Regions from separate parts of the Streptomyces sp. NPDC013457 genome, predicted to be linked through region 3. Evidence: riboswitches for the same ligand, from Rfam matches in the RefSeq annotation. Region 3 holds a riboswitch; each other region holds the start of a gene.
The links. A riboswitch is a leader RNA that binds a small molecule or an ion and turns the genes downstream of it on or off. The one in region 3 is predicted to bind cobalamin.
Positions count from the first base shown of each region.

Region 1: another riboswitch for cobalamin. It lies ahead of ACF1G2_RS14300 (ribonucleoside-diphosphate reductase subunit alpha); the one in region 3 lies ahead of ACF1G2_RS18740 (energy-coupling factor ABC transporter permease).
Region 2: another riboswitch for cobalamin. It lies ahead of cobN (cobaltochelatase subunit CobN); the one in region 3 lies ahead of ACF1G2_RS18740 (energy-coupling factor ABC transporter permease).
Region 4: another riboswitch for cobalamin. It lies ahead of ACF1G2_RS05450 (acyl-CoA thioesterase); the one in region 3 lies ahead of ACF1G2_RS18740 (energy-coupling factor ABC transporter permease).

Region 1 is NZ_JBICBL010000004.1:545,374-553,021, reverse strand. Features, by position in the region: gene ACF1G2_RS14315 (hypothetical protein) at 1-491, shown strand, start outside; gene def (peptide deformylase) at 561-1,190, shown strand; gene ACF1G2_RS14305 (ribonucleotide-diphosphate reductase subunit beta) at 1,267-2,280, opposite strand; gene ACF1G2_RS14300 (ribonucleoside-diphosphate reductase subunit alpha) at 2,280-4,643, opposite strand; cobalamin riboswitch at 4,772-4,906, opposite strand; gene ACF1G2_RS14295 (GNAT family N-acetyltransferase) at 4,953-5,456, opposite strand; gene mctP (monocarboxylate uptake permease MctP) at 5,541-7,160, opposite strand; gene ACF1G2_RS14285 (DUF3311 domain-containing protein) at 7,157-7,411, opposite strand; gene ACF1G2_RS14280 (GntR family transcriptional regulator) at 7,620-7,648, opposite strand, start outside.
Region 2 is NZ_JBICBL010000008.1:421,613-429,260, forward strand. Features, by position in the region: gene ACF1G2_RS23760 (precorrin-8X methylmutase) at 1-416, opposite strand, end outside; gene ACF1G2_RS23765 (cobalamin biosynthesis protein CobG) at 431-1,963, opposite strand; cobalamin riboswitch at 2,007-2,146, shown strand; gene cobN (cobaltochelatase subunit CobN) at 2,183-5,791, shown strand; gene abc-f (ribosomal protection-like ABC-F family protein) at 5,890-7,470, opposite strand; gene ACF1G2_RS23780 (nucleoside hydrolase) at 7,638-7,648, opposite strand, start outside.
Region 3 is NZ_JBICBL010000006.1:334,095-341,742, reverse strand. Features, by position in the region: gene ACF1G2_RS18760 (FAD-dependent oxidoreductase) at 1-1,331, opposite strand, end outside; gene ACF1G2_RS18755 (energy-coupling factor ABC transporter ATP-binding protein) at 1,510-2,376, opposite strand; gene cbiQ (cobalt ECF transporter T component CbiQ) at 2,373-3,122, opposite strand; gene ACF1G2_RS18745 (energy-coupling factor ABC transporter substrate-binding protein) at 3,129-3,512, opposite strand; gene ACF1G2_RS18740 (energy-coupling factor ABC transporter permease) at 3,512-4,210, opposite strand; cobalamin riboswitch at 4,239-4,463, opposite strand; gene ACF1G2_RS18735 (PTS-dependent dihydroxyacetone kinase phosphotransferase subunit DhaM) at 4,549-4,962, opposite strand; gene dhaL (dihydroxyacetone kinase subunit DhaL) at 4,959-5,573, opposite strand; gene dhaK (dihydroxyacetone kinase subunit DhaK) at 5,580-6,572, opposite strand; gene ACF1G2_RS18720 (glutamate--cysteine ligase) at 7,092-7,648, shown strand, end outside.
Region 4 is NZ_JBICBL010000001.1:1,198,761-1,206,408, reverse strand. Features, by position in the region: gene ACF1G2_RS05475 (response regulator transcription factor) at 1-233, opposite strand, end outside; gene ACF1G2_RS05470 (NAD(P)/FAD-dependent oxidoreductase) at 683-1,948, shown strand; gene ACF1G2_RS05465 (GNAT family N-acetyltransferase) at 2,005-2,886, opposite strand; gene ACF1G2_RS05460 (helix-turn-helix domain-containing protein) at 2,978-3,949, opposite strand; gene ACF1G2_RS05455 (saccharopine dehydrogenase family protein) at 4,081-5,109, shown strand; gene ACF1G2_RS05450 (acyl-CoA thioesterase) at 5,210-5,650, opposite strand; cobalamin riboswitch at 5,700-5,920, opposite strand; gene ACF1G2_RS05445 (amidase) at 5,984-7,648, opposite strand, start outside.

The sequences.
Region 1 (7,648 bases), on a different contig from region 3:
CGTCCTCCGGCCGCCGCTGGGGGGAGGTCGTCCTCCACGACGGCGTGCCCAACGGCGAGCGCACCACCAGCGCCGGCCCCTCGTACCCCGTCTTCGACGAGATCGAGCTCTGGGCGCCCTCGCCCGTCCCCACCTGGGTGGTCCTCCTGGAGGCAGCCACCGAGGCGGACCGGGACGCCCTGGAGCAGCTCGCCGCAGACGCCGGTTTCGCCGCGGAGGACTGGTCCTCCTCGGTCCGGCTGCTCTGCCGCGCCTGCTCCGAGTCGACGATGCCCAGTGCCGAGGGCGAGGGCGAGCACCTCGACCCGCACGACCACAGCGAACCGGGCCACCCCGGCCCGCTCGGCCACCGTTCGCCCGGTGAGCTCTGGGTCCCCGAACGGGAGTGCGGGATCGCCGCGCCCGTGGGTCTGGTCCGCGGCCTGCTCGACGGCTGGGTGGCGGACAGCCCCGACAGCCGTGAGTGGCGGGATCTCGAAGAGGTCTGCTGAACTGCCCGGATCCTGCCCTTAGGCTGTACGGGACCATTGACTGGGGTTCTGAGGAAGGCGTGCGGCGGAATGGCGCAGCAGGAGACTGACGAGCAGATCAACGACGGTTTCGTCGTCGACACGGAGGACTGCGAGGCGCGCGAGCTCGCGTACCGCGAGCGCGGCACGGCGCGCCCGATCACGGTCGTCGGCAACCCGGTGCTCCACCGGGAGTGCAAGGACGTCACGGAGTTCGACGACAAGCTCGCGGCGCTGATCGACGACATGTTCGCCAGCCAGAAGGCCGCCGAGGGCGTGGGCCTGGCCGCGAACCAGATCGGCGTCGACCAGAAGGTCTTCGTCTACGACTGCCCCGACGACGAGGGCGTCCGCCACACCGGCGTCGTCGTCAACCCGGTGCTCCAGGAGCTGCCGGCCGAGCGCCGCATTCTGGACGACTCCAACGAGGGCTGCCTCTCGGTCCCGACCGCGTACGCCTCGCTGGCCCGCCCGGACTTCGCGGAGGTCCACGGTCAGGACGCGCAGGGCAACCCGATCAAGGTCCGGGGCACCGGCTACTTCGCGCGCTGCCTCCAGCACGAGACGGACCACCTGTACGGCTTCCTGTACATCGACAAGCTCTCCAAGCGCGAGCGCAAGGACGCGCTGCGCCAGATGGAAGAGGGCACCCCGCGGTACGAGACGGTCCCGAACGACTGACCTCGGTGTACGGCGAAGGGCCCCGCTCCCCCCGGAGCGGGGCCCTTCGCCGTGCCTGCGGGGCCTGGCGGCGGACCTAGAAGTCCTCGTCCAGGTCGACCGAGCCCTCGACCGCCACCTGGTAGGCGGACGGACGGCGCTCGAAGAAGTTCGTCAGCTCCTGGACGCCCTGGAGCTCCATGAACGCGAACGGGTTCTCGGAGCCGTACACCGGGGCGAAGCCCAGACGCTGGAGGCGCTGGTCGGCGACGCACTGGAGGTACTCGCGCATCGACTCGGTGTTCATGCCCGGCAGCCCGTCACCGCACAGGTCGCGGCCGAACTGCAGCTCCGCCTCGACGGCCTCCTTCAGCATGTCGGTGACCTGCTGCCGGAGCGCGTCGTCGAAGAGCTCCGGCTCCTCCTTGCGGACGGTGTCCACGACCTCGAAGGCGAAGTTCATGTGCATCGTCTCGTCCCGGAACACCCAGTTGGTACCGGTCGCGAGGCCGTGCAGCAGACCGCGGGAGCGGAACCAGTACACGTAGGCGAAGGCGCCGTAGAAGAACAGGCCCTCGATGCAGGCGGCGAAGCAGATCAGGTTCAGCAGGAAACGGCGGCGGTCGGCCTGCGTCTCCAGACGGTCGATCTTCTCGACCGAGTCCATCCACCTGAAGCAGAACTGCGCCTTCTCGCGGATCGAGGGGATGTTCTCCACCGCGTCGAAGGCCGCCGCGCGGTCCTCAGGGTCGGGCAGGTAGGTGTCGAGCAGCGTCAGATAGAACTGGACGTGCACGGCCTCCTCGAACAGCTGGCGCGAGAGGTACAGGCGCGCCTCGGGGGAGTTGATGTGCTTGTACAGCGTCAGCACGAGGTTGTTGGCGACGATCGAGTCACCGGTCGCGAAGAACGCGACCAGACGGCCGATCATGTGCTGCTCGCCCGGCGTCAGCTTGGCGAGGTCGGCGACGTCCGAGTGGAGGTCGACCTCCTCCACCGTCCACGTGTTCTTGATCGCGTCCCGGTAGCGCTCGTAGAAGTCCGGGTAGCGCATCGGACGCAGGGTCAGCTCGAAGCCCGGGTCGAGAAGGTTCTTGTCGGAAGAGCTCATTACTGGCAGGCCTCGCAGGACTCGGGGTTTTCGAGGGAGCAGGCGACGGCCTCTTCGGGGGTCGCCTGGACGGGGATGGGCGCGGAGGCCTGGGCCGCGCGGGCGATCCGGGTCGCCGGGCGGGAGCGCAGGTAGTACGTCGTCTTCAGGCCCTGCTTCCAGGCGTACGCGTACATCGACGACAGCTTGCCGATCGTCGGCGTCTCCAGGAACAGGTTCAGGGACTGCGACTGGTCGAGGAACGGCGTACGGGCCGCCGCCATGTCGATCAGACCGCGCTGCGGGATCTCCCACGCCGTCCGGTACAGCTCGCGCACCTCGGCCGGGACCCAGGTGAAGCCGGCCACCGAGCCGTTGGACTCGCGCAGCGCCTCACGGGTCTGCGCGTCCCACACGCCGAGCCTCTTCAGCTCCTCCACCAGGTACGAGTTGACCTGGAGGAACTCGCCCGAGAGCGTCTCGCGCTTGAACAGGTTGGAGACCTGCGGCTCGATGCACTCGTACACGCCCGCGATCGAGGCGATCGTCGCCGTCGGCGCGATGGCGAGCAGCAGGCTGTTGCGCATGCCGACCGCGGCGATCCGCTCGCGCAGCGCCGCCCAGCGCTCGGGCCAGTTGAGCTCCACGTCGTAGTGGTCGGGGTGCAGGACACCGCGGGCCGCGCGGGTCTTGTCCCAGGCCGGCAGCGGCCCGTTCCGCTCGGCGAGGTCGGCGGACGCCTCGTACGCGGCGAGCATGATCCGCTCGGCGATACGGGTCGACAGCGCGCGAGCCTCGGCGGAGTCGAAGGGCAGCTTGAGCTGGAAGAAGACGTCCTGGAGGCCCATCGCGCCCAGGCCGACCGGGCGCCAGCGGGCGTTGGAGCGGCCCGCCTGCTCGGTCGGGTAGAAGTTGATGTCGACGACCCGGTCGAGGAAGGTGACGGCCGTACGGACGGTCGCGTCGAGCCGCTCCCAGTCGATGTCCGAACCGACCACGAACGCACCGAGGTTGACCGAGCCCAGGTTGCAGACGGCCGTCTCGCCGTCGTCCGTGACCTCCAGGATCTCCGTGCAGAGATTGGAGGAGTGGACGGTGTGGCCCGGCTCGGCGGTCTGGTTGGCCGTACGGTTCGAGGCGTCCTTGAACGTCATCCAGCCGTTGCCGGTCTGGGCCAGGGTCCGCATCATCCGGCCGTACAGGTCACGGGCCGGCATGGTCTTGCGGGCCAGGCCCTTCGCCTCGGCGGCGCGGTACGCCGCGTCGAACTCCTCGCCCCACAGGTCCACCAGCTCGGGCACGTCCGCCGGGGAGAAGAGCGACCAGTCGGCGTCCGCGTTGACCCGGCGCATGAACTCGTCCGGGATCCAGTGCGCCAGGTTCAGGTTGTGCGTACGCCGGGCGTCCTCACCGGTGTTGTCACGGAGCTCCAGGAACTCCTCGATGTCCGCGTGCCAGGTCTCCAGGTAGACCGCGGCCGCGCCCTTGCGCCGTCCGCCCTGGTTCACGGCCGCCACCGAGGCGTCCAGCGTCTTCAGGAACGGCACGATGCCGTTGGAGTGCCCGTTGGTGCCGCGGATCAGCGAACCGCGGGCGCGGATGCGGGAGTACGACAGGCCGATGCCGCCCGCGTGCTTCGAGAGCCGCGCGACCTGGTGGTACCGGTCGTAGATGGAGTCCAGCTCGTCCAGCGGGGAGTCGAGGAGGTAGCAGGACGACATCTGCGGGTGGCGGGTGCCGGAGTTGAAGAGCGTGGGGGAGGAGGGCAGGTAGTCGAGCCGGCTCATCAGCCCGTACAGCGCGGCGACCTCGTCGAGCGCGCGGGTGGAGTCGTCCTCGGCGAGGCCGCAGGCGACGCGCAGCATGAAGTGCTGCGGGGTCTCGATCACCTGGCGGGTGATCGGGTGACGGAGCAGATAGCGCGAGTAGAGGGTCCGCAGACCGAAGTAGCCGAAGCGGTCGTCCGCGTCCGCGTCGATGAGCGCGTCGAGCCGCTCGGAGTGCCGCCGGACGAACTCGGCCGTACGGTCGGCGATCAGGCCCTCGCGGTGACCGACGGTGACGGACGCCGAGAAGGTGACCGAGCCCTGCGAGGCCGCCTCGTCGGCGATCGTGATCGTGAGCAGCCGGGCGGCGAGCCGCGAGTACGCCGGGTCCTCGGCGATCAGACCCGCCGCCGCCTCCGTGGCCAGCTCGCGCAGCTCCGCCTCGTCCGAACCGGCGTTGCGGCCGCGCAGCGCGGCGGCGGCGACCTTGCCGGGGTCGGTGTCGGTGAGGTCGGCGGTGAGGTCGGTCAGGGTCCGCAGAAGCACGGTCCCGGGTCCGTCGCTCTCGTTGCCGTCGCTCTCGATCGCTGCGGCCGGATCGGCGGGCGCGATGGTCACGTGGGGCTCTCCCTCGCTCGGCTCGGGGCCGGCGGAGGGAGGCGGGCGGCGGCCGCACCCGTGGACAGGGGAGGGCCGCGCCACGGCCCACTCCGCGAGGCCCGGACGTCTGTGGCACCCGGAACGGAAGGACCGGGCGCGCCGTCCGCAGGTCTTCGGACTCGGTCCGCGTGCGCAAGCATGCAGAAACCACACCGTTGCGGGACAGTTCCGGATTTCCACCGGATTCCCCTGTGAGGACAGCGAGCATGAGCATACATGTGGGGGGCGCTCCTCGAAGCACCCCCCACATGTTGTGTCGTTGGGGAGTCAGAGCTCCAGGGCATAGGTGAGCAGGGGGTCCATGTCGGGCACGGGTGTCCAGTCCCGGCCGGGCGTGCGGACGAAGCCCATCCGCTCGTATATCCGGTGCGCCGAGGCCATCCGGGGCTGCGTCGAGAGCACCACGCGACGGCATCCCCCGGTCTCCCGCGCCCGCTCCACACACGCCCGTACGAGCGCCTCGCCGACGCCCCGGCCCCGCGCCTCCTTCGCCACGGCGAGCATCCGGAACTCGGCCTCGCCCTCACCCGCGATGTCGGCCCACTCCTCGCCGCCCCGGGCGAAGGTCACCCCGCCGAGCACGGTGCCCGAGCGGTCCACCGCCACCAGCACCTCCGCCTCCGCGACCCGCCGGGGCACGTCCCGCAGCAGGTGGAGGTAGTCGTCCTCCTCGCCGAAGTCGAGGTGTCCGTCGTCGAGGTAGGCGCGCGCGGTGATGTCGCCGAGGGCCTCGTGCTCCTCGGGCCGTACCGCCCTGATGGTGAAGTCCATGGAGGGCAGTCTGCCTCGGGGGTACGGCGAAGGGCCCGGGGATTTCCTCGCGGAGACCCCGGGCCCTTCGCCGTACCGGAACGGTCAGTGACCGGCGCCGACCTTGGGCAGCGGCTTCACGCCCGCGTCGCCCGCGTCCGCCGTGTAGTCCGACGGAGAGGTCTCGTCGACGCCCTCGGGCGCCTTCACGGCCTTCAGGACGAAGGTCAGGACGACGGTGACGATCACGTTGATCACGAAGGCGGTGAGACCGATGTAGCCGATCTCGCCGATGCCCGGAATCTCGGCGGACGAGCCGCCGAAGTGCTTCTGGGTCGGGCTCGCCACGCCGTACGCCGCCGCCGTGCCGTAGACCATGCCGACGGCCCAGCCGGCGAGCAGTGCCCAGCGGTGGAACCAGCGGGTGAACAGACCGCCGACCAGCGCGGGGAGGGTCTGCAGGATCCAGATGCCGCCGAGCAGCTGGAAGTTGATCGCGACCGTCTTGTCCATGGTGAGGACGAAGGCGAGCGCGCCGACCTTGACGAGCAGCGACACCAGCTTGGAGACCTTGGTCTCCTGCTCGGGCGTGGCGTCCGGCTTCAGGAAGTCCTTGTAGATGTTGCGGGTGAAGAGGTTGGCGGCGGCGATCGACATGATCGCGGCCGGCACCAGCGCGCCGATGCCGATGGCGGCGAAGGCGACGCCCGCGAACCAGTCCGGGAACATGTTCTCGAAGAGCTGCGGGATCGCGAGCTGGCCGTTGGAGACCTTGACCCCGGCGGCGATCGCCATGAAGCCGAGCAGGGCCAGCAGGCCCAGCATCAGCGAGTAGAGCGGCAGGATCGTGGTGTTGCGGCGGATCACGTCACGGCTGCGCGAGGAGAGCGTCGCCGTGATCGAGTGCGGGTACATGAAGAGCGCGAGCGCCGAGCCGAGCGCCAGCGTCGCGTAGCCCCACTGGCCCATCTCGCCGGGCACCAGCGCACCGCGCGGCTTGTCGGTCGCCGGGTTGATCGTCGCGTACGCCTCGCCGGCCTTGGCGAAGATCTCGTCGAAGCCGCCGAGCTTGATCGGGATGTAGATGATCGCCACCGCGATGACGATGTAGATCAGGGTGTCCTTGACGAAGGCGATGAGCGCCGGGGCGCGCAGACCCGAGGAGTACGTGTACGCCGCGAGGACGCCGAAGGCGATGAGCAGCGGCAGGTCCTTGACGAACCAGTGCGTGGTCTCGCCGCCGCCCACGCCCATCACGTCCAGGACGGCCTGGATGCCGACGAGCTGGAGCGCGATGTACGGCATGGTCGCGAGGATGCCGGTGACGGCGACCGCGAGCGAGAGGCCCTTGGAGCCGAAGCGGCCGCGGACGAAGTCCGAGGTCGTCACGTACCCGTGCTTGTGCGACACCGACCAGAGGCGCGGCAGGAAGGTGAAGATCAGCGGGTAGACCAGGATCGTGTACGGCACGGCGAAGAAGCCGGCCGCGCCCGCCGCGTAGATCGCCGCGGGGACGGCGACGAAGGTGTACGCGGTGTAGAGGTCGCCGCCGAGGAGGAACCAGGTCACCCAGGTGCCGAACGAGCGGCCGCCGAGGCCCCATTCGTCGAGGCTGTTCTCGTTCTCGGCTCTGCGCCAGCGCGAGGCCAGGAATCCCATGACCGTGACGGCCAGGAAGAAGAAGATGAAGACGGCGAGTGCGACGCCGTTCACGCCGTCCTTCACTGCGACGCACCTTCCTTACGGGCGCGCTGGTCACGCTGCCACAGCTTGTAGGCGACCATGGTGAGCGCGGTCGAGATCAGCACCCAGGCCATCTGGTACCAGTAGAAGAACGGGATGCCGGCGAAGGTCGGCTCGACCTTCGCGTACGAGCTCACCCAGAGCATCGCCACGAACGGCGCGATCAGACAGAGCGCGACCACCACGCGGATGGGTGTGACGACCGGTTGTTTCCCTTGTGTCACTTCGGACATACGGCGACTCCGTCCCCTCGCTGAACACCATGGATCGCATGGATCATGCGTAATGCGCGTGAAATCTAGGGGACTGTTTCGCTCCATGGAACCCCCGTCCGAATAGCGGACGGGTGTCGATCTGTGCGGCCCGGCGGACACGACGATGCCCCGACACTCCTCACGGATGTGCCGGGGCATCGGTTCACGCCGAAGTGGCGCGTTCCGCTCAGCCGTTGGGGCGCTGGAGCCGGGCCA
Region 2 (7,648 bases), on a different contig from region 3:
GCGGTGGGGGCGTTGCCGATGGCGACGACCGAGCCTTCGAGGCGGTCGCGCCAGAGTTCGAGCGCGGCGGCGCTGCGGGTCGTGCCGAGCTCGGCGGCGAGCGCGGGCACGGACGGGTCGGAGAGCGTGCACACCACGTCGTTGTCGGCGGGCAGCCGCTTGCGGGTGACGCCGCTGGCGACCATCTGCGCGTCGCAGAGGATGGGCGCGCCGGCGCGCAGGGCGGCGCGGGCGCGGGAGACGACCTCGGGCGAGTACGCGAGGTCGCGGACGAGGTCGACCATGCCGCAGGCGTGGATCATGCGCACCGCGACCTGGCTGACGTCGGCGGGCAGACCCGCCAGATCCGCTTCGGCGCGGATCGTGGCAAAGGACTGGCGGTAGATCTCCGCGCCGTCCTTCTCGTAGTCGAACATCCTGTTGCTCTCGCTCATCTCGTTGGGGTGCGGGCCGCCGCGACGGCGTGGGGAAGGTCTGTACGGGGGGTGGCGCGGCCGTCCACGAGGTAGTGGCCGTCGGCGGTGGCGACGACGTCGACCCAGGCGCGGCCCTGCGGGTGGCCGCACCGCCGCTCGCACCCGGAGAAGTGGACGGGGAGACCGCCGCGGCCGGGGGTGGCGTCGGCGCGCACGTCCGCGAGGGACTTGGCGCAGCCGGGGCGCCCGGTGCAGGCGCCGACGCCGGCCCAGGGGTCGGCGGGTCGGGTGATGAGGCCGGCCGCGTCGAGCTCCGGCAGCCGCTCGTGGGAGGCCCCGACGACGACGGCGCCACGCCAGGGTGTGAGCCGTACCTCGTCGGCGGGCAGCAGCGCCCGCAGCTGGGCGGCGGTCAGCCGCCCGAGGGGCGCGAGCACGTGCAGCGCGCGCCCGCCGAGTGCCCCGGGCACGGGCGGCGCGCGGTGCGGCAGCGGCGGTGCGGGGGTGACGGGGCGGGCGTCGACCCCGGCCCGCGCGAGCGCGGCGGCGAGGTCGAGGAGGCCGGTCCCGGCGTTCGGCGCGCCGGCCTCTCCGGCCCCGGGGGCGCCTGGGCCGGCCTCCCCGGCGCCGGGGGCGCCCGTCGGCCCGACGCTTGGCAGCCCGTTCGGGCCGGCGTCGTCGGTGGCTTCCGCTTCCGGCGCCCCGGAGCGCGGCAGTTCCTTCACGCGCCACGCGCCGTTTCCGGCGTTCTGTGCGGCGCGCAGGAACGCGTCGGCCGCGGCGAGCGCCGCTCGCGGCGCGTCGGCGCCTGCGACGCGGAACGTCTGTCCGCCGACGCACAGCAGGGCGTCGCCGGCGCGCAGCGCCGGGCCGACGCAGCCGCTCGCCGTGGATCCGGCGGGCAACGGGCTCCCGCCCGTCCTGGCTCCGGTGTCGCCGGACGATGCGCTCCCGCCCGTCCTGGCTCCGCCGCCCGACGGGCTCCCGCCCGACCCCCGGTCGGTGTCCGGCCGGGCGCCTCCTGCGATCAAGGTCACATCCGCGCCGAGCCCCGCCACGTCGCCGCGGCCGTCGTCCAGGGCGAAGAGGAAGCGGCCCGAGAGGGCCGCCGCCCAGGGGGTCGCGCACAGCAGCGCGTCCAGCTCGCGGGCCCACAACTGGGCGTCCGCGTGGCCGAGTCCGTCCAGTCCGGCCGCCGGGGAGGCGACGATGTTGCGGACCCGTTCGTGGGTGGTCGAGGGGAGAAGGCCCGCCTCCGCCAGGCGGTCCGCCAGTTCCGCGCCGCAGCCTTCGCCGAGCCCCCGCAGCTCCACGTTCCCCCGGGACGTGACCGTCACCCGTCCGTCGCCCAGGGACTCCGCCGCCGACGCCAGGACCTCGACCTGACGAGACGTCAACAATCCGGCGGGCAGGCGCAGTCGGGCCAGGCGGCCGTCGTCGGCGGGGTGCAGTCGGAGCGCCCCGGGGCAGGCGTCGCCACGGTCCCGTATGAGAGGTTCGCCCTGGTTGGGCGCAGGGGGCGTGGTGGGCGGCATGGCGGCGAGCATACCCACGTGAATCCGGGTGACCCCCCGGGCCGCCGAGCGCACGATCTACTATGCAGATCGGCATGGGGTCCCAGGACCCCGGGGAGGAAGCCCGGTGAGAATCCGGCGCGGTCCCGCCACTGTGAGCCGGGCCCCGGAAGGGGCCGGGTGAGTCAGGAACTCCTGCCGTCCACACGACCACCCGGGGCGCGGACAACCCCGAGGAAGGCCTGCGCACGCATGCGAATTCTGTTGCTGTCGCACTCCGACACCGACCTGCTCAGCGCCCGCGCGGCCGGCGGCCCCGTCGCGTACCGGTTCGCCAACCCCTCCCGCCTCGCCCTGGACGACCTGCCCGGGCTCCTGGACGGCGCCGACCTCGTTCTCGTACGCCTCCTCGGCGGTCTGCGCGCCTGGGAGGACGGCCTGGACGCCCTGCGGGCGACGGAGAAGCCGCTGGTCGTGCTCTCCGGGGAACAGGCTCCCGACGCCCAGCTGATGGAGGCCTCCACCGTCCCCGTGGGCGTCGCCACCGAGGCCCACGCCTACCTCGCGCACGGCGGTCCGGCCAACCTGGAGCAGCTGGCCCGGTTCCTCTCCGACACCGTGCTGCTCACCGGTCACGGCTTCGACGCCCCCGCCGCCGCGCCCACCTGGGGCCCGCTGGAGCGGGAGGCGCGCGCCACCGACGGCCCGACCGTCGCCGTGCTCTACTACCGCGCCCACCACATGAGCGGGAACACCGCCTTCGTCGACGCGCTCTGCGCGGCGGTCGAGGACGCGGGCGCCCGGGCCCTGCCGCTGTACGTCGCCTCCCTGCGCGCCCCCGAGCCGGAGCTGCTCGACACCCTTCGTACGGCCGACGCGATCGTCACCACCGTCCTCGCTGCCGGCGGCACCAAGCCCGCCGAGGCGCAGGCGGGCGGGGACGAGGACGCCTGGGACGCGGGCGCGCTCGCCGCCCTCGACGTGCCGATCCTGCAGGCGCTCTGCCTCACCGGCTCGCGCGCCGCCTGGGAGGAGAACGACGAGGGCCTCTCCCCGCTGGACGCCGCGAGCCAGGTCGCCGTGCCCGAGTTCGACGGCCGGCTCATCACCGTCCCGTTCTCCTTCAAGGAGATCGACGAGGACGGACTTCCGGCGTACGTCGCCGACACCGAGCGCGCCGCTCGCGTCGCCGGGATCGCGGTGCGCCACGCCCGCCTGCGGCACATCCCGAACGCCGAGAAGAGGATCGCGCTGGTCCTCTCCGCGTACCCGACCAAGCACTCCCGGATCGGCAACGCGGTCGGCCTCGACACCCCCGCCTCCGCCGTCGCGCTCCTGCGGCGCCTGCGTGCGGAGGGGTACGACTTCGGCCCGGTCGAGGAGATCCCCGGGCTGGTCTCCGGGGACGGCGACGAGCTGATCTACGCCCTGATCGAGGCGGGCGGCCACGACCAGGACTGGCTGACCGAGGAGCAGCTGGCGAAGAACCCCGTCCGCATCCCGGCCGCCGACTACCGCCGCTGGTACGCGACCCTCCCGGCCGAGCTGCGCGAGGCCGTCGAGGAGCACTGGGGCCCGGCGCCCGGGGAGATGTTCCTCGACCGGTCCCGGAACCCCGAGGGCGACATCGTCCTCGCCGCCCTGCGGCGCGGGAACCTCCTCGTCCTCATCCAGCCGCCGCGCGGCTTCGGCGAGAACCCGATCGCGATCTACCACGACCCCGATCTCCCGCCGTCCCACCACTACCTGGCCGCCTACCGCTGGATCGCGGCGCGCACCGAGGACGGCGGCTTCGGGGCGGACGCGATGGTCCACCTCGGCAAGCACGGCAACCTGGAGTGGCTGCCCGGCAAGAACGCGGGCCTGTCCGCCGCCTGCGGCCCGGACGCGGCGCTCGGCGACATCCCGCTGGTCTACCCGTTCCTGGTCAACGACCCGGGCGAGGGTACGCAGGCCAAGCGCCGCGTGCACGCGACGCTGGTCGACCACCTGGTGCCGCCGATGGCCCGCGCCGACTCGTACGGCGACATCGCGCGCCTGGAGCAGCTGCTCGACGAGTACGCGCAGATCTCCTCCATGGACCCGTCCAAGCTGCCCGCCATCCGCGCGCAGATCTGGACGCTGATCCAGGCGGCCAAGCTCGACCACGACCTGGGCCTGGAGGCCCGCCCGGAGGACGACGGCTTCGACGACTTCCTGCTGCACGTCGACGGCTGGCTGTGCGAGGTCAAGGACGCCCAGATCAGGGACGGTCTGCATGTGCTCGGCGGGGCACCGGCCGGTCCCGAGCGCGTGAACCTGGTGCTCTCGATCCTGCGCGCCCGGCAGATCTGGGGCGGTACGCAGGCGCTGCCGGGTCTCCGTGAGGCCCTGGGCCTCGACGAGTCGGCCGCGACCCGTACCACCGCCGACGAGGCGGAGGCGACGGCGCGCGAGCTGGTCGAGGCGATGGAGGCGGCGGACTGGTCCGTGGAGGCGGTCCCGGCGGTCGCCGCCGCGTACGGTCCCGACGTCCAGGCCGTCCTCCGCTTCGCCTGCGAGCAGGTCGTGCCGCGGCTCGCCGCCACGACCGACGAACTCGCCCACGCCGTGCACGCGTTGAACGGCGGCTTCGTCCCGGCGGGGCCCTCCGGCTCGCCGCTGCGCGGCCTGGTCAACGTGCTGCCGACCGGCCGGAACTTCTACTCCGTCGACCCCAAGGCCGTCCCCTCCCGCCTCGCGTGGGAGACCGGCCAGGCGCTCGCCGACTCGCTCCTGGAGCGCTACCGCTCCGACAACGGGGAGTGGCCGACCTCCGTCGGCCTCTCCCTGTGGGGCACGAGCGCGATGCGCACGGCGGGCGACGACGTGGCCGAGGCCCTCGCCCTGCTGGGCGTCCGCCCCACGTGGGACGACGCCTCGCGCCGGGTGAACGGCCTGGAGCCGGTGCCGCTCGCCGAGCTGGGCCGCCCGCGCATCGACGTCACGCTGCGCATCTCGGGCTTCTTCCGGGACGCCTTCCCGCACGTCATCGGGCTCCTCGACGACGCCGTACGGCTGGCCGCCTCGCTCGACGAGCCGGCCGGGGAGAACTTCGTACGGGCGCACGCGCAGGCCGACCTGGCCGAGCACGGCGACGAGCGGCGCGCGACGACCCGGATCTTCGGCTCGCGGCCGGGCACCTACGGTGCGGGCATCCTCCAGCTGATCGACTCGCGCGACTGGCGCACGGACGCGGACCTCGCCGAGGTGTACACGGTGTGGGGCGGATACGCGTACGGCCGCGGTCTGGAGGGCCGTCCGGCCCGCTCGGAGATGGAGACGGCCTACAAGCGGATCGCGGTGGCCGCGAAGAACACGGACACGCGTGAGCACGACATCGCCGACTCGGACGACTACTTCCAGTACCACGGCGGCATGGTGGCGACCGTCCGCGCGCTGACGGGCACGGCCCCCGAGGCGTACATCGGCGACTCCACCCGCCCGGAGACGGTCCGCACCCGGACCCTGGTCGAGGAGACCTCGCGGGTCTTCCGCGCCCGGGTGGTCAATCCGAAGTGGATCGAGGCGATGCGCCGCCACGGTTACAAGGGCGCGTTCGAGCTGGCGGCGACGGTCGACTACCTCTTCGGCTACGACGCGACGACGGGCGTGGTCGCCGACTGGATGTACGACAAGCTGACCGAGACGTACGTCCTGGACCCGGAGAACCAGGCCTTCCTGAAGGAAGCCAACCCCTGGGCCCTGCACGGCATCGCGGAACGCCTCCTGGAGGCCGAGTCGCGCGGCATGTGGGAGAAGCCGGACCCGCAGACCCTGGCCGCCCTGCGCCAGGTCTTCCTGGACACGGAGGGCGACCTGGAGGACGGCGCCGAGGGCTGAGGCCCCTGCGCCGGAGGCGAGGGCCGAGGCCTTCACCGGGGCCGGGCGGCCCCGGCGCCGGGGGCGGGCCCCGGCGCCGGGCCTCGAGGGCCGACGGTCTACACCCGGGCCGCCTGCGCCGGGGTCAGTTCGAGGCGCCGGCCGGGGAAGGACCGCCGGATGCGGCGGTCGTGGGTGACCACGACCAGCGTGCCCGGGTAGGTGGCGAGCGCGGCCTCCAGTTCCTCCACGAGGCCGGGGGCCAGGTGGTTGGTCGGTTCGTCGAGGAGGAGCAGGTCCGTCGGGCGGCTGACCAGACGGGCCAGCTCCAGCTTGCGGCGCTGGCCCGTCGACAACTCCCGTACGGGCGTGTTCAGATCGGCCGCCCCGAAGAGCCCGAGCCGGAGCAGCTCCTCCTCCCGGGCCGGCCCGAAGGCCGCCGCGACCGTGCGCGGGTCGTCCGGTGGGGCGCCGTCCTGGCGGAGCATGCCGACCCGCGGCGGGGCCGTCACCGTCCCGCCGTCCGGGGCGAGTTCGCCGGCGAGGACCTTGAGCAGCGTGGTCTTGCCCGCGCCGTTCGGGCCGGTGACCAGGAGGCGTTCGCCGGGGGCCAGATGCAGGGAGTCCAGGCGCAGCCTGCCCTCCACCCGTACGTCCGTCAGCGCGACCGCGCCGGGGTCGCCCTCGATGTCCGCCGTGAACCGCAGCGGCTCCGGCGGCGGCGGCACCGGGTTCTGGTCCAGCCGGTGGAGCCTCTCCCGGGCGGCCCGGATCCTGCTCATCGCGCCGTGCGCCCGTGACCGGGCCCGGAACGCGCCCGCCCCGCTGAACGCCGCCGGAGCCTTGCGCGGGATGGCGGAGAAGCGGCCGATGTTCGCGTCGGCGAGCGTCGAGTGGCGGGCGGTCTCGGCCCGCCACTCCTCGTACTCCCGCTCCCACCGCGCCCGTTCGGCCGCCCGTCCGGCCAGATAGCCGGCGTAGCCGTTGCCGTAACGGCGTACCGTCCGCAGCTCGTGATCGACCTCCAGGACGGCGGTGGTGACCCCGTCGAGGAAGGCCCGGTCGTGGGTGACGGCGACGACCGTCCCGCGGTGGGTGCGCAGACGCTCCTCCAGCCAGGCCACGGCCTCGTCGTCGAGGTCGTTGGTCGGCTCGTCGAGCAGCAGCAGTTCGGGGTCGGAGGCGAGGGTCGCGGCGAGCGCGAGGCGTGAGCGCCGTCCGCCCGAGAGGGTGCCCAGGGGGCGGTCGCGGTCGAGAGGTTCGCGTTCGCCGAGCCGGCGGAGTGTCGTCTCCACCCTCCGGTCGGCGTCCCGTCCGCCGCGCGCCTCGTACGCGGCGAGCAGCGCGGCGTAGCCGTCGAGGTCGCCGGTGCGCGAGAGCGCCGCCTCGGCCTCCCGGATCGAGCGTTCCAGCTTCCGTACGTCGGCGAGCGCGAGGTCGATCGCGTCGCCGACGGTCGCCGTCCCCGCGAGGTCCAGGGTCTGGGCGAGGTGGCCGAGACCGCCGGGGGAGTCGACGGCGACGGTGCCGTTGTCGGGCGCCTCCAGGCCGGCGAGGAGCCGGAGGAGGGTGGACTTCCCGGAGCCGTTGTCGCCGACGACGCCCACGCGCTCGCCGGGCCGCACGGTGAGGGAGACGCGGTCGAGGACGAGCCGGTCGTCGTAGCGCTTGGTGACGTCGGTGAGTTGGACTCGGAACAAGTGGGGATCCTTCGCGTCGGGGACGGGGGAGCCGGACGGTGTCGACGGCTGACGCCTGTCGGTCGAGGACTCGCGGTGGACGACTTTGGGATTCCGATACGAGACGTCTCGTCTCGCGTGTTCGACGATAAGGGATCGCGCGCCAGCTTGCAAGACGTTCCGTCTCGTCAGTCCCGGG
Region 3 (7,648 bases):
ACGCCGCGCTCGACGAGCTGGGTGCGGAAGTAGCGCAGCGTCTCGTCGAACTCCTCCTTGCCCGGCACCCGCTTCGCGATGTTCAGCTGGCCGCCGATCTCGCTCGCCGCGTCGAACAGGGTGACGGCGTGACCGCGTTCGGCTGCCGAGACGGAGAAGGCGAGCCCGGCCGGGCCCGCGCCGACGACCGCGATCCGCTTGGCGAGCCGGGTCGGGGAGAGGACCAGCTCGGTCTCGTGGCAGGCGCGCGGGTTCACCAGGCAGGAGGTGATCTTCAGGCTGAAGGTGTGGTCCAGGCAGGCCTGGTTGCAGCCGATGCAGGTGTTGATGGTGTCGGCGCGGTCGGCGGCGGCCTTGGCGACGAAGTCCGGGTCGGCCAGGAAGGGGCGGGCCATCGAGACGATGTCGGCGCGGCCCTCGGCGAGGATCTGCTCGGCGACCTCGGGGGTGTTGATGCGGTTGCTGGTGACGAGGGGGATGCTCACCGAGCCCATGAGCTTCTTGGTGACCCAGGTGTACGCGCCACGCGGCACGGACGTCGCGATGGTGGGGATCCGGGCCTCGTGCCAGCCGATGCCGGTGTTGATGATGGTCGCGCCGGCGGCCTCGATCTCCTGGGCGAGGGAGACGACCTCCTCCAGCGTCGAACCTCCCGGGACCAGGTCCAGCATCGAGAGGCGGTAGACGACGATGAAGTCCTCGCCGACCCGCTCGCGGATCCTGCGGACGATCTCCAGCGGGAAGCGGACGCGGTTCTCGTAGCTGCCGCCCCAGCGGTCGGTGCGGTGGTTGGTGGCGGCCGCGATGAACTCGTTGATGAGGTAGCCCTCGGAGCCCATGACCTCGACACCGTCGTACCCGGCGGCCCGGGCCAGCTCGGCGCAGCGGGCGTAGTCCTCGACGGTCTGCTCGACCTCGGCGTCGGTGAGCTCGTTGGGTACGAAGGGGCTGATCGGCGCCTGGATCGCGCTGGGTGCGACGAGCGCGGGGTGGTAGGCGTACCGGCCGAAGTGGAGGATCTGCATCGCGATCCGTCCGCCCTCGGCGTGCACGGCGTCGGTGATGAGCTTGTGCTCGGCCACCTCGTCCTCGGTGCTGAGCTTGGCGCCGCCGTCCCAGGGGCGACCGGCCTCGTTGGGCGCGATGCCTCCGGTGACGATGAGCCCGACCCCGCCGCGGGCGCGCTCCGCGTAGAAGGCGGCCATGCGCTCGAAGCCGTTCTCGGTCTCTTCGAGGCCGACGTGCATGGAACCCATGAGCACCCGGTTGGGCAGGGTGGTGAACCCGAGGTCGAGCGGGCTCAGCAGGTGCGGGTACGGGGTCGAGGTCATGGGGGCGCCTCCTCGCGCAGTGTCGTCCTCACTGTTGTAGACGAGCCGAGGATGCTTGTGCAACAAGTTGCATAACAGTGGGGGAGTGATCTGCGCGACGTTGCGACGCGCCACGGCCCCCGGCGGGGTTCCGCCGGGGGCCGTGCGTGGGCGTGCCGCGTCGGGCGGCCGGGGTTCGTCAGGGGGTCGCCCTGCTCGCCGCTCCTCGGGGTGCGGTGAGCAGACCGTCCAGGTCCTCCGCCGTGCGCGGGCCCTGCGCGTCCGGGGCGAGCAGACCGTTCGCGCGCAGCAGCCGGGTCACGGCCATGCCCCAGGGGCGGCGCAGCCGGGCCTCGGCGAGCAGCCCGTCGTCGGCCAGCAGCTCCTCGATGGGGCCCGTCCGCAGCCCCGAAGGCGCCAGGACGGCGGCCTCGTCCGCCCAGCGCAGCGCCAGATCGACGTCGTGGGTCGCCATCACGACCGTCGTTCCCGAGTCCCGCAGCCGGGCGAGCACCTCCAGGAGCCGCTCCTGCCCGTGCGGATCGAGCCCGGCCGTCGGCTCGTCCATGATGAGGACGCGGGGCCGCATCGCCACGGCGCCCGCGATCGCGGCCCGTTTGCGCTGTCCGTACGAGAGCAGATGGGTCGGCCGGTCCTCCAGCGCCACGATGTCCAGCGCCTCCAGCGCCTCGCGGACCCGGAGCCGTACCTCCCCCTCCGGCAGCCCCAGGTTCATGGGGCCGAACGAGACGTCCTGCCCGACCGACGCGGCGAAGAGCTGGTCGTCCGGGTCCTGGACGACCAGCTGCACCGTCGTACGGAGCCGGGTCAGCCCCTTCCGGTCGTACGAGACGTCCTCGCCGTCCAGCCGGAGCGCGCCGCTCCCGCAGCGCAGCCCTCCGCTCAGCAGCCGCAGCATCGTCGTCTTGCCGCCGCCGTTGCGGCCGAGGAGGGCCATGGCCCGGCCTTCCGGCACGGCGAAGTCGATGCCGTCGAGGACGACGGGCCCGTCCTCGTACGCGAACGTGGCCTTCACCAGTTCCACGACAGGTGGTGCAGGACTCACGGCAGGGACCTTTCCAGTACGAGGGTGAGGGCGACGAGACCGGCGAGCAGGCCGGCCGTCGACGCCAGGAAGCGGCCCGAGACCGCGGCCTCGGGCACCAGGACCCGCAACGTGCCGTCGTAACCCCGGCCGGCCAGGCCCGTCTGCAGGCGCTGCGCCCGGTCGAAGGCGCGCACGAAGGCCGTGGCGCCGAGCCCGGCGAGGGAACGCCAGGTCGCCGCCCGCGTGGTCAGCCCGAGCCGGGCCGCCTGCGCCTGCCGGATCTTGGACATCGCATCCAGAAGAAGGAAGCTGATCCGGTACATCACCAGCGCCACGTCCACCACGGGCGCCGGCACACCGGCCCGCACCAGCCGGGGCAGCACGTCCGAGACGGGCGTCGTGAAGGCGAACAGCAGCACGCCCAGCGACGCCGACGAGGTCCGCAGCAGCAACTCGCCCGCGTGCACGGGCCCGTCGTGCGCGAGCGCCACCAGGCCCCGGTCCCCGCCCACCTCGAAGAGCAGCGGGACCGCTCCCGTCACACAGAAGCCCAGCGGGATGCGGAACGCGCGCCACAGCTGGCGCACCGGCACCCCGGCCGGCCCGAGAAGGACGGCCAGGGTGGCCGCCGCGACCAGCACGGCACCCGGCCACGGCGGAAGGCACACCGCGCAGAGCGTCAGACCGAAGCCGAGCGCCGCTTTCTCGCACGGGTGACGGCGGCGCCAGCGACTGCTGTGCGCCGCCGCGTCGATCGGCAGCACCGGCGGCTACTCGTCGCCGGCCGTGGACGTGGCCGTGGACACCGGCGCCGAAGCAGGCTCGGGCACGGACGTCGGCGACTTCGCGAGCGCGCGGGCCTCGCCCTGCCTGCGCCCCTTGTGCAGGCCGAAGTAGTAGGCGAGCACTCCGGCGCCGAGCGCAGCCTGCAGGGAGAAGAGCGCCGACTCGATCTCGCCGGACGGGGGTTCGTACAGTGGGGAGAACCACGGCTCGTAGTCCGGGTCGATCTCCGTGATCGCCGTCTCTGCCTCACCGTCGGCGCCGGTGAACGGCTCCTCCTTGTGGTCGCCCAGTCCCAGGACCAGCGGGAGGACGGCCAGCGCTCCGACGACGAGCAGCAGCAGTGCGTTGATCTTCGCGTTCCGGCTCATCAGGCGCTCGCCTCCGCGTTCTCGTTCTTCTTCCGGGACGGGAGCAGCACCCCGAGGCGGGTCAGGTCCGCCTTGCTGGACTGCGTGAGCAGCCGCATGACCAGCACCGTCAGCAGGCCCTCGCTGACGGCGAGCGGCAGCTGTGTGACGGCGAAGATTCCACCGAACTTGGCCAGCGCGCCGAGCACACCGCTGCCCGGGTCCGGGAACGCCAGCGCGAGCTGGACGCTGGTCACGCAGTACGTCGACAGGTCGGCGACGAACGCGCCGAAGAACACGCTCACCATGAGCGGGACGTCGAAGCGGCGAAGCAGCCAGTACGTGGCGAAACCGGCCCACGGCCCGACGATCGCCATCGAGAAGACGTTGGCACCGAGCGTGGTGAGCCCGCCGTGGGCGAGCAGCAGCGCCTGGAACAGCAGGGTGATCGTGCCCAGGACCGCCATCACCGGCGGCCGGAACAGGATCGCGCCAAGGCCCGTACCGGTCGGGTGCGAGCAACTGCCGGTCACCGACGGGATCTTGAGCGCGGACAGAACGAAGGTGAACGCACCGGACGCACCGAGCAACAGGGTGGACTCGGGGTTGGCCTTGACCTCACGGGTCAGGGCGCGGACACCGTGGACGACGAAGGGAGCGGACGCGACGCCCCAGGCGGCCGCGTGCACAGGGGGCAGATACCCCTCGGCTATATGCATGGTTGGGAGACCCTCTCCAGCACCTCGTGGATGGACAACGCACCTTGGCCGGTCTCCTGGCTGACGGGTCATGCCGCCGCGGCTCCGCCTTCCCACACCCCCGCGGTCTCCCGCGGCGGTCCAGTGGCTTCCCCGGAGGGATGGAGCCGGACTTCCCGATCACAGTGGCGAGGGCCGCACCGGTACCGCACCGGTTTCCCGTACACCAAGGCGCTGTGACATTAGTGGGTTGACCAGGTACATCACAACACGGGAGGCGTCGCGGACGGTGTGTGACGGATCTCCCGCGCGCCCCACGCACCCCTGTCGCCCCTGCGCACGCCTCCCACGCCCCCGCCTCACTCCTTCCGGTACGCGTACGCCTCCGAGGCCGCCGCCGCCACCGCGTCCAGGTCCCCGCCGGCGCTCGCCGTGACGAGCGCGGCGACGGCGCCCTCGACGAACGGGGCGTCGACGAGCCGTGAGCCGTCCGGAAGCTCGTCCTCCTCGGCGAGCAGCGCCTTGACGGTCAGGACGGCGCTGCCGAGGTCGACGAGGATGGCCACTCCGGCGCCCCCGTCGACCGCGTTCGCCGCCTCGACGATCCGCTCGGAACTCGTGCCGAGACCGCCGTCGGGCGTGCCTCCGGCCGCGGCGACGGGAGCGGTCGCCCCACCGCCCGCGAGCCCCCGGGCCAGGGCGGCGACGGCGTCGGCGACGGCCGCGCTGTGCGAGACGAGAACGATGCCCACCGTGCCCTGCCGGCCGGTCATGCGGCGGCCACCTCCGCGAGCGCGGCGATCAGCAGGGCCGACGAGGTGGCCCCGGGGTCCTGATGCCCGACGGAGCGTTCGCCCAGATAGCTCGCCCTGCCCTTGCGCGCCCGGAGCGGTACGGTCGCGAGCGCCCCGCGCTCGGCCGCGTCCCGGGCCGCGGCGAAGGAGTCGCCGAGCGCCTCGGCCGCGGGGGTGAGCGCGTCGAGCATGGTCTTGTCCCCGACCTGGGCCCCGCCGAGCTGTGCGACGGCGGCGACCCCGGCGGCCAGGGCCGCGGCCAGGTCCTCCCGTGTCACCGATGCGGCATTCCCGAGCGCCTTGCCGGTCCGCCGCAGCAGCGTCCCGTACAGCGGCCCCGACGCACCCCCGACCGTGGAGATCAACTGCCGCCCCGCGGCCACGAGTACGGCCCCCGGAGTCTCGGGCGGATCCTTCTCCAGGATGTCCCTCACGGCGGCGAACCCCCGCTTCAGATTGGCGCCGTGGTCCGCGTCGCCGATCGCCGAGTCGAGCTCGGTGAGACGCTCCGCCTCACGGTCGACGACCGCCGCCGCCCCGGTCAGCCAGCGACGGAAGAACGCGGCGTCGAAATCGTCCGGTTCGGTCATCCCCGCTCACCGCCCCCAGCGCAGCGCCGGCGTCTGCACGGGCGCGTCCCAGAGCCGGAGCAGCTCCTCGTCGGCCTGACAGAGCGTCACCGAGCAGCCGGCCATGTCGAGCGAGGTCACGTAGTTGCCGACCAGCGTGCGGGCGACGGGCACCCCGCGCTCGGCCAGCACGCGCTGGACCTCGGCGTTGAAACCGTACAGTTCGAGCAGCGGCGTGGCGCCCATCCCGTTCACGAGGGCGAGGACGGGACCGGACGGCCGCAGGTCCTCCAGGACGGCGTCGACGGCGACGTCCGCGATCTCGCCCGAGGTCATCATGGGCCGTCGCTCCCGTCCGGGCTCCCCGTGGATGCCGATCCCCAACTCCAGCTCACCTGGCGGTAGTTCGAAAGTCGGACTGCCCTTGGCGGGTGTGGTGCAGGCGCTCAGCGCCACACCGAAACTCCGCGACCGTTCGTTCACCCGGCGGGCGACCGCCTCCACCCGCTCCAGCGGCGCACCCTCCTCGGCGGCGGCACCGGCGATCTTCTCCACGAAGAGGGTCGCCCCCGTCCCGCGCCGGCCGGCCGTGTACAGACTGTCCGTCACCGCCACGTCGTCGTCGACGAGCACCTTCGCGATCTGGATGCCCTCGTCCTCCGCGAGTTCGGCGGCCATCTCGAAGTTGAGCACGTCACCGGTGTAGTTCTTGACGACGAACAGCACCCCGGCCCCACTGTCGACCGCGGCGGCGGCGCGCACCATCTGGTCGGGGACGGGCGAGGTGAACACCTCTCCGGGGCAGGCGGCCGCCAGCATCCCGGGCCCCACGAAGCCCCCGTGCAGGGGTTCGTGCCCGGACCCGCCCCCGGACACCAGCCCCACCTTCCCGGCGACAGGCGCGTCACGCCGCAGGACGACGCGGTTCTCGACGTCGACGGTGAGTTCGGGATGCGCGGCGGCCATCCCGCGCAGGGCATCGGCGACGACGGTCTCCGGAACGTTGATCAGCATCCTCATGGGTACCTCCTGAAGCGATGACGGTCGATCCGCTGAGCCTGCTCCGTTCCGCTCGCGCCCACACGTGCCGGTCGCCGCCGCCGGCACCGCGCTACGGCGCGGGCAGCACCCGCCAAGGGTAGGCTGGGGTGCGACGGCCCCCCGTGAATGCCACGGCAACCACAGTGTGTCCGGAGGGATGGAAGAGCTTGCGGGCCGATCCTCTACCTCGTCGGGTGGACCCGTTCCCCCGGCGGGCGGCGCTTTTCGGCGAGCTGTGTCAGGTCCCCCGGACCGCGGTTCGTCGATCGCCAGAGCCGTGATGCCGGCCGAAACCCCGTAGGGCAGCCGCCCTCCCGGCATGTCCGGTTCCCTCGCCGCCCGCGCCCAATTGAGCGGCTGGTGTGACAGGTGAGCGGCCTGTGCTTAAGTCGGCCCCGATGGGGCAGTCGCACTGCAGGCCAGGCAGGGCCGCCGGTCAGGGCGATCAGCCGGCCCGACGATCGTCGATCTCGCACAGGAGGCGCAGTGGTCGTCCGGATGGGTGTCGAAGAAGAGTTCCATGTGATCGATGTCGAGAGCGGTGCGCTGACACCTCGGGCCGCCCCTGTCCTCGGACGGCTGTCCCCTGACGGGGGCGACTTCACGCGGGAACTCCAGCAGTCGGTCGTCGAGTCGAACAGCGGGGTGCACGCGCGCCTCGACGAACTCCACGCGGACCTGTGCGCCTCGCGGCGGCGGCTGAACGCTGCCGCGGCCTCGCAGGGGCTGGCGATCATGGCGGCGGGCACGGCCCCCGTCGCACGGCTCGGAGCCGTGCACCCGACCGACGAACCCCGCTACCTGACGATGGCGGACGAGTACCGCCGGCTCGCCGACGAGCAGCTGATATGCGGCGCCCAAGTACATGTCGACGTCCCCGACCGGGACACCGCCGTACGGGCCCTCTGCGCCCTGAGTCCATGGCTTCCGCCCCTCCTGGCCCTGTCCGCGAGCTCTCCCTACTGGCTCGGCTCCGACACGGGCTACGCGAGCTGGCGCACCATGCTCTGGCAGCGCTGGCCCACCTCCGGACCGGCCGGATGCTTCACCGGCGC
Region 4 (7,648 bases), on a different contig from region 3:
CGGGCCGTGAGCATCAGCACGGGCAGCTCCCTGGCCTCGCCGCGCAGCACCCGTACGACGTCGAGGCCGTCGGTGCGCGGCATCATCACGTCGAGGACCAGCAGGTCGGGCTCCCGCTCCCGGACCCGGTCCAACGCCGCCCGCCCGTCGGCCACGACGGTGACCGAGTGCCCTTCGCGTTCGAGATAGCGCCTGACCAGCTCGGCCTGCTTCTCGTCGTCCTCTGCAACCATCACGTCAGCGCACACGCGGCCGATCGTAGGCGATCCGTTCGGGGGCCCCGGCCGACGCCTAGCGGTCGGTCAGGGACAGTACGGGAGAGGTGTGGTCCTGCCGCCGGGCGCGCCCCGGCGTCGCGCCCGCGATCCCCACGCTCGGCGATCGCCGCGCATCGGGCCACAGCATCCTCGGCCTGGCGCTGTTCGACGGGGCGACCCTGCGCGCCGAGGCCGTCGGACGCTGCTGGTCGCAGGGCCGCCTGCTGGCCTGGCTGGCGGAGTCCCAGCGGCGGCCACCGAGGCGGTCCGGGCACCGCCTGACCGCCGATCGGCGGTATCAGGTGCGGCCGCGGCCTGAACACGCCTCGGTCGAGACGCGGTTCCCTACACTTGGTCATGCGCCTGACAGCGGGGGCGCTGTACCACTCCCACGAACGGACATACCCGAAGGGGGCGATCGGCGCATGACCAGGCCTGAGAGCGCGGGACACGACTACGACGTCGTCATCAGCGGAGCCAGCCTCGCCGGCAGCGCGGCGGCGACCCTGCTGGCCCGGCGCGGCGCCCGCGTCGCGCTGCTGGAACGCCGCTCGGACCCCGAGGCGTACAAGGTGCTGTGCACCCACTCCGTCACCGCCTGCGCCTACCCGGTACTGGACGAACTCGGCCTGGTCCCCGCCCTGGAGAAGGCGGGAGCCGTCCGCAACGAGGCCCGCTGGTACACCCGCTGGGGCTGGATCCGGCCGACGGCCGCGCCCGCGGGCCCCGAGCTGCCGTACGCGTACAACATCCGGCGCAGTGTCCTCGATCCGCTGATCAGGTCGAACGCCGCCGAGACCCCCGGCGTCGACCTGCTCCTCGGCCACCGCGTGACCGGGCTCGTCATGGAGGCCGGGCGGACCGTGGGGGTGCGCGCGACGACGACGGAGGGCGAGCGCGAGATCAGGGCCCGCCTCGTCGTGGGCGCCGACGGCAAGGACTCGGCCGTGGCGAAGTTCGCCGGCGTGCCCGAACGGGAGCACGAGAACGCGCGCTTCGGCTACCTCGCGCACTTCCGCGACCTTCCGCTGCACGACGGGATCGGTCAGACGTGGTTCCTCGAACCCGACATGGCGTACGCGTTCCCGAACGACGACGGGGTGACGGTCCTGGCCGTGCTCCCGGACAAGAAGCGGCTGCCGGCCTTCCGGGAGGACCTGGAGGGCAGCTTCCTCGACTTCGTACGAGCCCTGCCCGAGGCACCGCCCATCGACTCCGCCGAGCGTGTCTCGAAGTTCATCGGCCTGGTCGACTACCCGCTCCACAGCCGGAAGCCGACCGCGCCGGGCCTCGCGCTCATCGGCGACGCCGCCCTGACCGGCGATCCGCTGTGGGGCGTGGGATGCGGCTGGGCCCTGCAGTCCGCGCAGTGGCTGGCCGAGGCGGTCGCCCTGGCCGCCGCCGGCCGGGCGGACCTCGACAAGGCGCTCGCCGTGTACGCCCGTCGGCACGGACGCCGGCTCCGCGGTCACCAGTACCTCGGTGCCGACTTCGCCAGGGCCCGACCTTTCAACCCCGTGGAGCGGCTGATGTTCGCGGCGGCGGCGCGCGACGAGTCGGTGGCGCGGCACATGCACCTGTTCGCCAACCGCCTGATCGGCCCTCTGCGGTTCCTGAATCCCTTGGCGGTGGCCAAGGCCTCGGCCGTGAACATCAGGCACCGCAGGGCGGTCGGAGCGTCCGCACGCTGAGCTGCCCGGGCCGGAGCGGTGCGGCGCCCCCTCCGGCCCGGAGCCGACGACGACCGCTACAGATCGAGTTGGAACTCGTACGCCACGTGCGTCGGCAGGTAGCCGAGCCCGTCGTTGACGTGCCGCATGTACGGGTTGTTGTCGGCGGTGTCGGTGAGCAGGCCGCCGAGTCCGGGGTGGCGCTCGCGGGCTTGGAGGATCGCGGCGGCCTTCATCCAGCGGGCCAGGCCGTGGCCCCGGTGGCCGGGCAGGACGGCCGTGCCGTAGTGCTGGGCGTCCCCGGTTCCGCTGCCGGGGACCACGAGTTCGGTGAAGCCGACGACGGAACCGTCCGACCGGTCGACGGCGGCGACGGTGTGCAGGATCTCCCCGCGCGCCGCGACGGCCGCGGCCGCCGCCCGCATCCGTTCGGCGTCCCAGACCACCGTGCCGTAGTCGACGGCGCCCATCGGCATGTCGTCCATCGCCCGGCGCGACGCCACGTAGGTGTCGGCGAGCTCGTCCGGCACCATCCCTTCCCAGGCCGTCAACCGGTAGCCCGCGTGCGGGGCTTCGGCGATCGAGGTCAGGGCGGGGAGGTCCGCGTCGGCCAGGGCGAGCCGGGCGTACGTCAGGGTCAGGGCGACCCGGAACCCACGGGCAGCCAGGAAGGCCTGGCCGGAAGTGCCGTCCTCGGCCTGGGCGACGACGCTGCGCCGGCCGTCCGCACGGGCTGCCGCCACGGCCGCCGCGAGCAGTTGGGAGCCGGCCTGCCTGCGCCGCTCGGCAGGATGGATCTGAAGGTCGAGCTCGGCGAGATGACGCTGGCCCTCCCTGGTGAACAGGCGGAGGAAGGCGGACCCGACGGGTCGGCCGTCGGCCTCCGAGGCCAGCCAGGCCAGACGGCGGCTGGAGGAGGACTCTTCGGGGTCGGTCAGGGCGGTGATCCGGACGGACAAGCTGTCTCCGTGGCTGGGTTCGGTACGGCGTGGCTGTCCGGGAAGAGTACTGACGGCACGTCACCGCGGCGACGGCGGGGCTCACTCCTGGCTATGAGTTGCGGATCTGCCGTCGGGCGTCGCGGGTCCGGGTGCGGAACGTGCGGCGGTAGGTGTCCGGCGGGACGCCGACCGTCCGGGCGAAATGGCGGCGCAGGGTGGTGGCGGTACCCATGCCGGTCGCCGTCGCGATCGTGTCGACGGTGTCGTCGGTGGTCTCCAGCAACTCCTGCGCATGCCGGATGCGTTGCGTGAGCAGCCACTGCAGGGGAGTGGTGCCGGTGACCGCTTTGAAATGGCGGCCCAGGTGCCGCGAGCTCATCCCGGCCTGACGGGCCAGGTCCTCCACGGTGAGTGCCCGGTCGAGGCGCTGCAGCACCCAGGGGAGCAGGCCGGCCAGCGGGTGGTTGCCGGGGGCGGGTACGGGAGTGGTCACGAACTGGGCCTGGCCCCCGTCACGGTGCGGAGGGACGACCAGGCGCCGGGCGATCGTGTTGGCGACGGCCGAGCCGTGGTCGAGGCGTACCAGGTGCAGACACAGGTCCATGGCGGCGGCCTTGCCTGCGGAGGTGAGCACGCTGCCGTTGTCCACGTAGAGGACGTCGGGATCCACCGTGACCTGGGGGTGGCGTCTGATCAGCTCCTCGGTGTGCGCCCAGTGCGTGGTCGCGACCCGGTCGTCCAGGAGGCCGGCGGCGGCGAGGACGAAGGCGCCCGTGCACAGTGAGGCCACACGGGCGCCCGCCTCGTGGGCCGCTCGCACGGCGTCGACCAGCTCGGCCGGCGGGTCCTGGTCGACGTCGGCCCAGCCGGGGACGATCACGGTGTCGGCTCGCGTGAGGTGGTCGAGCCCGTGGTCGGGATCCAGCCGGAACCGGCCGACCCGGACGGCGCTCGGTCCGCAGAGCGCGACGTCGTACCAGGGGTCGACGATGTGGGTCAGATCGGCACCGAAGACCTCGATCGCCAGGGACAGTTCGAAGTGGAGCATGCCGTCGGTGAGGGCCAGGGCAACGGTGGTCACGTCCGGAAGTGTACGGGTCATGTCGTTCCAGACACTCGTGTGAAGGCCCGCTCCGCGCAAGGATCCTCATGACGGAGCGCGGCGGATCACACGGATCCGCGGCACGGCACTCGGCGCGGAGGAGCGGGTTCATGGGATCGGGGCAGCTGGTGGCGGTGTTCGGCGCGTACGGGCACACAGGTCGTTTCGTGGTGGCGGAGCTGGTGGAGCGGGGCTTCGTCCCCGTGCTGTCCGGCCGTGACACGGGCAGGCTCAAGACGCTGGCGGACGAGTCCGGTCTGGACGCACGCCCCGCGACGGTGGACGACCCGGAATCGCTCGACCGCGCGCTGGCCGGTACGGCCGCCGTCGTCAACTGCGCCGGGCCCTTCGCCTCGACGACCGCCCCCGTGATCGAGGCGGCCCTCCGGGCCGGCATCCCGTACCTGGACGTGGCCGCCGAGCTGGAGGCCAACATCGACACCTTCGCCCACTACGCCGACCGGGCGCGCGACGCCGGCGCGGTGGTCGTTCCCGCGATGGCCTTCTTCGGCGGCCTCGGCGACCTGCTCGCCACCGCCGCCATGAGCGACTGGAGCGAGGCCGACGAGGTGCACATCGCCTACGGCCTGAGCAGCTGGCACCCCACCGCGGGGACGCGGCTCTCGGGCGCGGTCTCCCGGGAGCGGCGCGGTGAGCGACGCCTGCGCTACACCGGCGGTCAGTGGGAGTACCGCACCGACGCCCCGCCCACCCTCACCTGGCCCTTCCCGCAGCCGATGGGCCCCCGGCCCGTGATCGGGGAGTTCACGATGGCCGACGTCGTGACCGTGCCCACCCACCTCTCCGTCCCGGAGGTCACGACCTACATGACGGCCAACGCCGTCCAGGACATCGCGGCCCCCGGCACACCGGCGCCGGCCGCCGCCGACGAGAGCGGGCGGTCCGACCAGACCTTCCTCGTCGACGCGGTCGTACGGCTCGGCGGCGCCGAGCGCCGCGCGGTGGCCCACGGACAGGACATCTACGCCGTCACGGCGCCCCTCGTCGTCGAAGCCCTCGAACGCGTGCTCACCGGCCGCACCCGCACCGTCGGCGTCGCCGCCGCGGGCGAGATCTTCGACGCCGCCGACTTCCTGCGCGCCCTCTCCCCGCACCTGGTGTTCGAACTGCACCCGTAGCGAAGCGACTTCGACCCGTCCGGCCCTGGCGCCCGACCGACGTGAACCGACCGGAGCGGACCCACGACCACGACCGGACAGGCGACCGCGGCGCCGCGCGTCAGGACCGGCCGGGGAGCTCCGCGTCGAGCGCGGGCACGGGGCGCGGGGTCCCGTCGGCATCGATCGCGACGAAGGTGAGGAGTCCGGTGGCGACCTCGGTGGTGGGGCCGGAGCTGTTCCAGCGCTCGGCCGTGACGCGGACGCCGACGGTCATGGACGTCCGGCCCGCGCGTTCCAGTCCGGCTTCCACGCTGAGCAGGTCCCCGGCCCGTACCGGCGCGAGGAAGGTCATCCGGTCGACGGACACGGTGACGGCGGGCCCGTCGGCATGCCGCCCGGCGGCGGCCGCGGCGGCGTCGTCGATGAGCTTCATCATCACGCCGCCGTGGATGGTGCCGTACAGATTGGTGTCGTGGTCGCTCATGATGTGAGCGAGGACCACCCGGGAGTCGTCCGGGGTCTTCGTACGGGCAGGGCTGGTGACGGTGCGATCGGCCACGTCAACTCTCCTTCGCGAGTCGCGGCAGGGCAGTTCCCCGCGCCGGGGACACGGCGCGCGGGCAGCCGGCAGGTCTTCGGACTCGCGGGCACGCCCTCCTCGCGGAGGACTCCTACTGACCGTCGCTTCCCAGGCCCGTCCCGGACCCAGTGCTCATGACGGCGGTCGTTCCCGCTCACCGCTGCGGGGCAGTCCCGGATTCCCACCGGGTTCCCTCTTACGACGCATCCCGCCTGGCGGACGGGGCGAACCAGCTGCCCGGCCAGCGTACGGCAGGGACGTCACGCCCTCCGGCGAGGGCGTGGCCCCAGGCCACGCCCCCTCCTCGGCGCGTCAGGTCAACTGCGCGGTCAGGCGCGGCGTGCGCGGCGGCGCCGTGCGCCGGTCGCCGGTCTTCTCGAAGGCCGCGGCGAGGGCCAGCAGGGCGTTGTCGTCGTAGGCGCGGCCCGCGAAGGTCAGCCCGACGGGCATGCCGGTGTCCGTCATGGTGCCCATGGGCACGGTGACGGTCGGGATGCCGAGGTGGCGGGGGACCAGGTTGCCGTTGGCGACCCAGACGCCGTTGCGCCAGCCGAGGTCGGCGGACGCCGCGTCGACGTCCATGTCCGCGGGGCCCACGTCGGCCACCGCGGGGAAGACCACCGCGTCCAGGCCCAGTCCGTCCATCCACAGCTCCAGGTCGACGCGGCGCGTCTCCTCCAGTCCGCGCAGCCCCTGCTCGAGGAGCGGCATGTCGGCGAGGGACGCGTACGGGCGCTCGCGCACGAAGCGGGGGTAGTCGCCGATCGTGTCGTCGAAGCCGTCGTACCGGTCGGGCAGTTCGCCCTCCTGCTTGGGCCAGATGCGGTCGCCGTCGACGTCGGCCAGGGTGGAGAGCGCCGGGTCGCCGTTGGCGCGCAGGAAGTCGTCCCAGGCCCAGGCGGACAGGTCCTCGATCTCGAAGGTGAGGTACTCGCGGCTGACCAGTCCGCGGGTGAGCAGCGAGGGCGCCCCGGGGCGGTCGGACTCGTAGTGGGACACCACGGGGAAGTCGACCTCGACGACCTCGGCGCCGGCGGCCTCGAGGTCGCGGCGGGCGGCTTCCCACAGGGTGATCACCGAGGGGCGGGTGTCGATGCGCTGTCCGGTCTGGCCGCCGATGCCTCCGTCGGGGTTCGTTCCGGCGTCGGGGTCGGCGTTGATGTACATCCGGGGCACGCCGACCCGCTTGCCGGCGAGCGCGTCGCATGCGGCCCGGGCGTCGGCGGGGGTGAGGGCCGGGTAGGAGGCGGGGCGTATCTGGGACGGCGAGGGCAGTGCCACCCACGGCTGTGCGCGCCACAGGTCCCCGCGGGTGTGCGGGTCGTCGGCGACGACGACGTCGAGCACCTCGAGCAGGTCGGCCATGGTGCGGGTGTGCGGGACCACGACGTCCATGGTCGGCACGAGCGGCCAGTTGCCACGGACCGAGATCACGCCGCGGCTGGGGGTGTAGGCGCACAGCGCGTTGTTGGAGGCGGGGGCACGGCCCGAGGACCAGGTCTCCTCGCCGAGGCCGAACGCGCCGAAGGAGGCCGCCGTCGCCGTGCCGGAGCCGTTGGAGGAGCCGGAGCCGTAGGCGCTGGTGAGCCAGTCGGCGCTGTACGGGCTCTCCGCGCGGCCGTACACGCCGCGCTGCATCCCGCCGTTCGCCATCGGCGGCATGTTGGTCAGGCCGATCAGGATCGCGCCGCCGGCGCGCAGGCGCTCGATGGCGAAGGCGTCGTGCTGGGCGACGAGGTGCTCGAACGCCGGGGAGCCGGACGCGGCCGTGAGCCCCTCGGCGAGGTAGCTGTCCTTGGCGGTGTACGGGATGCCGTCCAGCGGGCCCAGGGTCTCGCCGCGCGCGCGGCGGGCGTCGGAGGCCTCCGCCTCCGCCCGGGCGCGCGGGTTCATCACGACCATCGCGTTCAGAGCGGTGGCCGTACCGGGCCGGTCGTACGCGTCGATCCGCGCGAGGTAGGCGTCGAGCAGTCCGAC